One region of the Micromonospora sp. NPDC049201 genome, then DNA from elsewhere that is predicted to be linked to it. Evidence: riboswitches for the same ligand, from Rfam matches in the RefSeq annotation. Region 1 holds a riboswitch; the other holds the start of a gene.
What was found. A riboswitch is a leader RNA that binds a small molecule or an ion and turns the genes downstream of it on or off. The one in region 1 is predicted to bind cobalamin.
Positions count from the first base shown of each region.

Region 1 (4,204 bases):
GCAGGTAGGTCTGCCCGGCGGCGAGGAACGCCGAGACGGCCACCCCGGCCAGGATCAGCGTGGCCGGTGAACGGTCCCGGCCACCGGCGGCGCCGAGCAGGTACGTCATCGCCACCGCGCCGAGCGAGCCGACGAACGCGGCGAGCGGGACGGTGACCGGCAGACCGGTGAGCGCCCCGCCGGCCCCGGCGCCGAGCACGATCGCCGCGGTGACCGCGAGCCCGGCCCCGGCGGCCACGCCGAGCAGGTACGGGTCGGCCAGCGGGTTGCGGAAGACACCCTGGTAGCAGCCGCCGGCCAGGGCGAGCAGCGCGCCGACGAGCAGACCGAGCACGACCCGGGGCAGGCGCAGCTCGGTGACGATGGCGACCTCCTGCTCGGTGAGGCCGCTGTCCAGGTGCACGCCGGGCAGCAGGTTGAGCAGTTCCGCCGCGACGCTGCCGGGCGGCAGGCTGACCGGGCCGAACGAGACGCCGGCCACCAGCGCGACGAGCACCGCCACCAGGCCGGCGAGCAGCCAGCGTGTGCGCAGCCCGGCCGGCCGGGCCGGAGCGTCGGTGTGTGCCGCGCCCCGGCGGGGGTGCGGCAGCCGGCCGGCCGGCCGGGACGCGTCGGGCGTCCCGGCCGGCACGGGGTCCGCCGGTCGTACGGCCACGGTCAGGCCGGAACCTTGGCGGTGGCGTCGACGATCGCCTTCAGCAGCTCGACGACGCGCGGGCCCCAGCGCGAGGCGATGTCGTCGTCAAGCGCCACGACCTGGTTGTTCTTGACCGCGGTGAGGCCGGCCCACCCGCTGCGTGCCTTGACCGTGTCGGCGCTCTGCTGGCAGCACTTGGTGTCGGCCAGGAAGACGAAGTCGGGGTTCGCCTTGACGATGACCTCCTGGGAGAGCTGCGGGTAGCCGCCGCTCTTGCCGCCGGCGTCGGCCGGGTCGGCGATGTTCTCCAGCCCGGCGAGCGCGTAGATGGTGCCGATGAACGTCTTGCTGGTCGCGGTGTACAGCTCCGGACCCAGCTCGTGGTAGTAGGTCAGTTTCTCGGCGCGCTTGGGCAGGTCCTTGGTGAGCGCGGTGATGTCGTCCTTCATCTTCCGCACCACGGCGTCCGCCTCGGCCGGGTGGCCGGTGAGCTTGCCCAGGTCGGTGAGCTGCCGGTACGTGTCGTCGAGCGTGGTCGCGGCCGGGGTGAGCAGGACCGGGATCTTCAGCGCGACGAGCTGGCTGGCGATCTTGTTGGTGTCATTGGTGATCACCACCAGGTCGGGGCTCTTCGCGGCGATCGCCTCGGCGTTCGGCTGGTAGCCGGAGAGGTCGGTCTTCGGCGCGTCCGCCGGGTAGTTCGACTGGTCGTCGACGGCGGTGACCTGCTTGCCGGCGCCGATGGCGAAGAGCATCTCGGTCGAGGTCGGCGAGAGCGAGACGATCTTCTCGGGGCGCTTCTCCAGCGTCAGGTTGCCCACGCTGGCGGGGAACGAGCCGCCGGACGCGCCGGGGGCGGGGGCGTCGGTCGAGGTCTTCTCGGCGCAGCCGCCGAGCAGCAGCACGCCGGCCGCGAGCGCGGTGGCGAAGAGCCGAGGGGTAGGTCGGGTCACAGGTCCTCCTGTCGGTCGAGGAGCGTGGTGCTTCGCCGACAGGCTGGAAGGGCCCCGTCCGCGAGGCGCCCTTCCTCGAAGGCGCGTGTCGCGACCGGGCCGCAGGCGACCTGGCTCGTCCCACGTCCGTCGGCGCCGGCGGGAGGCCGACGCCGACCGTACGGGGCATCACAGTTGCGGGACAGCGCCGGTTTCGCACCGGCTTCGCTGTGGCACGGTCGGTGCCACCGTAGCGCACGACCAGCGAAGATCACCCGGACGGGCGGGGTGGGCGGGGACCCCGGTGGGGGTGGAGCCGGGGTCCCCGCCGCCGGGTGAGGTCAGCAGTACTGGCTCTGCTTGCCGATCGCCCGGTACGGGCAGTCGGCGTACTCGGAGAGCGTCAGCACGGCGTCCCGGTTGCGCGAGGTCTGCGCCGGGATCACCTCGTCGGGCGGGTAGAAGCCGCCGCCGGAGGCCGAGCCGGGGTACATCTCGAACGTGTACGCCCAGATCTTGTGGGTGCCCCACATCCAGTCGATGCTGGTGCCGTCCGCGATGTAGAGGTCGCTGGACTGCTCCGGGGTGTAGCCGTTGCTGGCCGCCATCTGCTGGCCGATGGTGGCGAACGTGTTGTACTGGTCGGCGTTCATCCCGGTGGCGGTGTTGCTGTACGTGTAGCCGTACGGCCAGAGCACCAGCTGGGAATAGGTGTGGAAGTCGATGTTCGCCTTGATCTGCTGCACCCCGCCGACGACCCGGCTGTTGACGAAGTTGCGCAACGCGGCGGTCTCCGGGGCGGAGAAGGCGGACGGGCCGCGGTAGGTGTCCGACGACTTCGTGCTCGACGAGCCGCCGCAGCAGCCCCACTGGTAGCTCCAGTTGCGGTTCAGGTCGGTGCCGACGTACGTGGAGCCGCTGTTGGGCTGCCGGTTCTTCCGCCAGGAGCGGTAGGAGCCGGTGGCGATGTCGTACTCGCTGCCGTCCGGGTTGACGGTGGGCACGATCCAGATCTCCCGGGAGTTCACGATGTTGGTGATCCGGGAGTCGGTGCCGTAGTTGTCGGTGAACAGGTTGAGCAGGTAGATCGCCATCTCGACGGTCAGGTGCTCGCGGGCGTGCTGCTGGGCGTTGAACAGGATCTCCGGTTCACCCTCGTCGGTGCCGACGTTGTCGGAGATCTTCACGGCCATCAGGTCCCGGCCCTGGTAGGACGTGCCGATGCTGAGCTTGCGGGCGATGCTCGGGTGGTCGGCGACCACCTGGTTCACCACCGCGGTCAACTCGGCGTAGTCGTGGTAGTTCGAGTCGGCGGGCGGGAACGCGTACGCGGTCGCGCCGCCGGCCGGCGCCGGGGCGACGTCCTTCTCCAGCCGGAAGCCGAGCCGGGTGATCGCCTTCGCCTCGGTGGTGGTGGCCGTGACGTGCAGCACGCCGTGTTCGGAGTAGTCGATGGCGGCGCCGGTGCGGGCGACCGCGGTGCGGTCGGCGACGGTGCGTGGGCCGAGCACCCGGTAGGCGACGGCGGCCGACTCGCCGGCCCGGTCCGGGTCGGGGCGGGCGGCGGCCGGCCCGGCGGCGGCGGTGACCAGGATCAGGCCGACGGCGGCGACGAACGCGAGCCGGCGGCGCAGCGGGGACGTGCGGAGGGCCATGGACAACCTCCTCGGGGTACGGGGAGATCCCGTTGTCCGCACACTCCACCAGCAGTCACATGGTCATATCAACATCCGTCGTTGTCACGTACCATCCCGACCTGATCCTCACGTCGGCAATGATTTTCCATGGCTGAACATCTGGCGAAACTTCCCGCCAAGGACGACAGTGAACGGCAACGATGCCGTTTCCCCGTGGAGCTGCCATGTTCGGAAGACCCCTGCGCGCGGTCGCCCTCGCCGGCCTGACCGCGCTCACCCTGCTCGGCACCACCGCACCCGCCCAGGCCAACGGCCCCCGGCCGGGCGTCACCCACGACGAACAGATCACCTTCCAGGAGTTCTCCCGCTACCCCGACTGGCGTACCGGCACGCACCAGGGCACCCGCGCCGTGCCCGGCCGCCAGCCGGCGCTCACCATCGCCCGGCCCGCCGGCACCACCGAGTTCACCGACGAACACACCGGCGCCACCCGCACCTGGGAGTACGCCACCTGGACCTCACCCGAGCGGCGGATCGGGTTCGACGCCACCGAGCTTGTCGCGTCCTGGAACGCCAGCACCCCCGCCGGCACCTGGATCCAGGTCGAGCTGCACGGCACCTACAACACCGGGGCCCAGACCCCGTGGTACGTGATGGGCCGCTGGGCCTCCGGCGACCAGGACATCAAGCGGGCCACGCTGGACGGTCAGGGTGACCCCTGGTCGAGCATCTGGACCGACACGTTCGCCGTCGACGACGCCTCGGCCGGGGTGCTGCTGCGCTCGTACCAGCTCCGGCTGACGCTCTACCGCGCGCCCGGACAGGCCGCCGCGCCGCAGGTCCGGATGGTCGGCGCGATGGCCTCGAACGTGCCGGACCGGTTCACCGTCACGCCGAGCCGGGGTGGCATCGCCTGGGGCACCGAGCTGGCCGTGCCCCGCTACTCGCAGAACGTCCACATCGGCGAGTACCCGGAGTACGACGGCGGCGGCGAGGCG
Region 1 covers NZ_JBVJHM010000008.1:346,738-350,941, reverse strand. The annotation lists gene ACZ6O5_RS19885 (FecCD family ABC transporter permease) at 1-589, opposite strand, end outside; gene ACZ6O5_RS19880 (ABC transporter substrate-binding protein) at 658-1,590, opposite strand; cobalamin riboswitch at 1,674-1,843, opposite strand; partial or broken gene ACZ6O5_RS19875 (M14 family metallopeptidase) at 1,914-3,224, opposite strand; gene ACZ6O5_RS19870 (C39 family peptidase) at 3,431-4,204, shown strand, end outside.

Region 2 (4,204 bases), on a different contig from region 1:
CGAACGGCGACGAGATGCCGCGGCGGGTGATGGCGGACGTGACGCTGCCCAGCGGCGCCCGACTGGCGGCGGGCGACATCGTGGTCCCCTCGCACGACGCCGCCAACCGCGACCCGGCGGTGTTCCCGGACCCGGAACGGATGGACTTCGACCGCGCGCCCACGCCGCACCTGTCCTTCGGGCACGGCGCGCACTACTGCATCGGGGCCCACCTGGGCGCGCTGGAGGTCCGCACCGCGCTCGCCCTGCTGCTGCGGGAACTGCCCGGCCTGCGCCTCGCGGTGCCGCCGGACGAGGTGCCGTGGAAGCCGGGGCACGCCATCCTCGGCCCGATCGGGCTGCCGGTCACCTGGTAGGCGCGGCACCCGGCCGTCGACCAGGGCATGCGCTTGCATCTATACACCCGGTATATATACTGAGTGAATAAAGCTGCCGAGGAGGATCACCGATGACCGAGACATCCGTCCCCGAACACGGCATGACCCGCCGCACCCTGGTCCGGGCAGCGTTGGCGGTGGGAGCCGGCGCGTCGGTCGGCGTCGCCGGCCGCGCGCCGGCGGCCACGGCCCAACCGGGCCCGACCCGGCTCACCCTGCCCACACCCACCGGACCCCACCCGGTCGGCACCGTTGCGCTGCACCTGGTCGACCGGTCGCAACCGGAGCCCCTCGCCGGGCCGGGACGGTATCGGGAGCTGATGGTCAACGTCTGGTATCCGGCCCGGGACGTGTGGCGGCACCCCCGCGCCGAGTGGATGACCGCCGCGTCGCTACGTGCGCTGCTGGGGTCCACCGGGTTCGACCCCGACGCGGTGCTGGCGCCGCTGACCGCCGGTCACGAGGGCGCGCCGGTGCGACGCGCCGCCCGTCGACTGCCGGTGGTGGTCTACTCGCACGGCGCGGGCAGCCACCGATCGGACACCACCATCGTGGTCCAGGAACTCGCCAGCCACGGATACGCGGTGGTCACGGTGGACCACACGTACGACGGGCCCAGCGAGTTCCCGGACGGCCGGGTGACCGTCCGGGAGGACGACTACGACGCGACGCCCTGGACCTACACCCGCGACGTGCGGTTCGTGCTGGACCAGATCGCCGTCCTCGCCGCCGGCGGCAACCCGGACGTCGACCGTCGGCCGCTCCCGACCGGGCTGTGCACGGCGCTGGACCCGCACCGGATCGGCATGTTCGGCTGGTCGAAGGGGGGCACCGCGACCGCGCTCACCATGGGCACCGACCAGCGGGTACGCGCCGGGCTGAGCCTAGACGGCCCGATGCTGTCCCAGCCGCGGCCCACCGGCCTGGACCGGCCGTTCATGCTGATGACGGCGGAGTACACCCGCGTCGCGGAGCCCGCCGTCGCCGAGTTCTGGTCGCACCTGCACGGCTGGCGGCTCAACGTCCAGGCCGCCGGCGCGCTCCACCAGTCGTACGGCGACAACCAGTGGCTGGTGCCGCAACTGGCCCGGGTGATCGGGATGAGCGACGCGGAGCTGACCGGCTGGATCGGCACCCTCGACCCCGCCCGCGCGGTACGCATCCAACAGGCGTACCCGTTGGCCTTCTTCGACCTGCACCTGCGGCACCGGGGTCACCTGCTGCGCGGCCCGAGCCGCTCCTTCCCCGAGGTGTCCTTCGTGGCCTGAGCCGATCGGTGGGCGGCTGTGTTAGGCGGGGCCCCCTCCTCTACCGGAGGCGTTAACAAGGGGCCCCGCCTTCACCCCCAGAGGTGAGATGCAGGCGACACGCCCGACGCGACATCTGGTGTTGCCTACCGGGCATAACCGCCATATATGGTGTCCCCGCAGCTGGTTCGGCGGCGTCTGGAAGGCGCGGCCGAGGCAAGAGGGAACCCGGTGGAAGTCCGGGACTGCCCCGCAGCGGTGAGTGGGAACGACCGCCGTCATCAGCACTGGGCCACCGGCCTGGGAAGCGACGGCCAGTAGGCGACCTCGTGTCACGCCCGCGAGTCCGAAGACCTGCCAGCGCGCCGTGCGCCGCCGCGCGCGGCGGTCGACGGTCGCGCGGGACGACCGACGCCAGCAGCCGGGCCGGTCCTGCGTGCCGTGCCCGTTGGCGTTCTCCCGCCGGCCGAGACCATCGGTGACAGCGAGGGAGAGGTCATGACGGTCGTGCGGGAGAGTAGGCGGTCCGGTGCCACCGGGCCGGAGCAGCGCCGGCTGGCGATGCGGGTCCGCAAGCGGGACGGCGACACCGAGCCGGTCGACGTCAACCGGATCGTCCGGGCGGTCGAGCGCTGGGGCGCCGACCTGGACGAGGTCGATCCGCTGCGGGTCGCCACCCGGACCATCAGCGGGCTCTACGACGGGGCGAGCACCGCGGAGCTGGACCGGTTGTCGATCCAGACCGCGGCGGAGCTGATCGGCGAGGAGCCGCAGTACTCCCGGTTGGCGGCCCGGCTGCTGGCCGCGTACGTGGACGAGGAGGTCCGTGGGCAGCAGGTGACGCGCTTCAGCGAGTCGATCGGGTACGCGCACGGGCTGGGGCTGGTCGGTGACGACACCGCCGCGTTCGTGGCCCGCCACGCCGACGAGCTGGACGACGCCGTGGACCCGGCCGGTGACCTGCGGTTCGAGTACTTCGGACTGCGTACGGTGGCGGACCGTTACCTGTTGCGGCACCCGGAGTCGCGGCTGGTGGTGGAGACGCCGCAGTACTGGCTGCTGCGGGTGGCCTGCGGGCTGTCGCACACCCCGGCCGAGGCGGTCGGTCTCTACCGGCTGATGTCCAGCCTGGCCTACCTGCCCAGCTCCCCCACGCTGTTCAACTCGGGCACCCGGCACACCCAGATGTCGTCGTGCTTCCTGGTGGACTCGCCCCGCGACGAGTTGGACTCCATCTACGAGCGCTACCACCAGGTCGCTAAGCTGTCGAAGTTCTCCGGCGGCATCGGCATCTCCTGGTCCCGGGTGCGCGGCCGGGGCGCGCTGATCCGGGGCACGAACGGGCGGTCGAACGGCATCGTGCCGTTCCTCAAGACGCTCGACGCCGGGGTGGCGGCGGTGAACCAGGGCGGCCGGCGCAAGGGCGCGGCCTGCGTCTACCTGGAGCCGTGGCACCCGGACGTGGAGGAGTTCCTGGAGCTGCGGGACAACACCGGCGAGGAGTCCCGGCGGACCCACAACCTCAACCTGGCCAACTGGATCCCGGACGAGTTCATGCGCCGGGTCGAGGCGGACGAGGACTGGTCGCTGATCGACCCGTCCGACGCGCCGGAACTGCCCGACCTGTACGGCGAGGCGTTCGACGCCGCGTACCGGGCGGCCGAGAAGAAGGCGGTCCGTACGGTCCGGGCCCGTGACCTGTACGGGCGGATGATGCGCACGCTCGCGCAGACCGGCAACGGGTGGATGACGTTCAAGGACGCCGCGAACCGGCTGTCCAACCAGACCGGCGAGCCGGGCAACGTCATCCACCTGTCCAACCTGTGCACCGAGATCCTGGAGGTCAACGACGACGCCGAGACCGCGGTGTGCAACCTCGGTTCGGTGAACCTCGGCGCGCACGTCACCGCCGACGGGGTCGACTGGGAGAAGCTGCGGGCCACCGTGCGCACCGCGGTGGTGTTCCTGGACCGGGTGATCGACATCAACTACTACCCGGCCGCGCAGGCGGCGGCGTCGAATCCGCGCTGGCGGCCGGTCGGGCTCGGGCTGATGGGCCTCCAGGACGCGTTGTTCACGCTGCGCCTGCCGTTCGACTCACCGGCGGCGCGGGAGCTGTCCACCCGGGTGCAGGAGGAGATCCTGCTGACCGCGCTGGAGACCTCCGCCGGGCTGGCCGAACGGTTCGGGCCGCATCCGGCGTACCCACGGACCCGGGCCGCGAAGGGCGACCTGCATCCGGACCTGTGGGGCGCGACGCCGACCCAGGTCGACAGGTGGGCGGCGGTGCGGGCCCGGATCGCCGCGTACGGGCTGCGCAACTCGCTGCTGGTGGCCATCGCGCCGACGGCCACCATCGCCTCGATCGCCGGCTGCTACGAGTGCGTCGAGCCGCAGGTGTCGAACCTGTTCAAGCGGGAGACCATGTCCGGCGAGTTCCTCCAGGTCAACACGTACCTGGTGCGGGAGCTGAAGGCGCGTGGGCTGTGGACGGCGCAGGTCCGCGACCGGATCAAGCGGGCCGAGGGCTCGGTGCAGGGCGTCACCGAGCTGCCCGCCGAGGTGCGGGAGCTGTTCCGG
Region 2 covers NZ_JBVJHM010000001.1:461,551-465,754, reverse strand. The annotation lists gene ACZ6O5_RS01800 (cytochrome P450) at 1-356, shown strand, start outside; gene ACZ6O5_RS01795 (alpha/beta hydrolase family protein) at 449-1,645, shown strand; cobalamin riboswitch at 1,792-2,000, shown strand; gene ACZ6O5_RS01790 (ribonucleoside-diphosphate reductase subunit alpha) at 2,123-4,204, shown strand, end outside.
Region 2: it holds a riboswitch for cobalamin, as region 1 does, so the genes downstream of both, ACZ6O5_RS01790 (ribonucleoside-diphosphate reductase subunit alpha) here and ACZ6O5_RS19880 (ABC transporter substrate-binding protein) in region 1, are expected to answer to the same signal.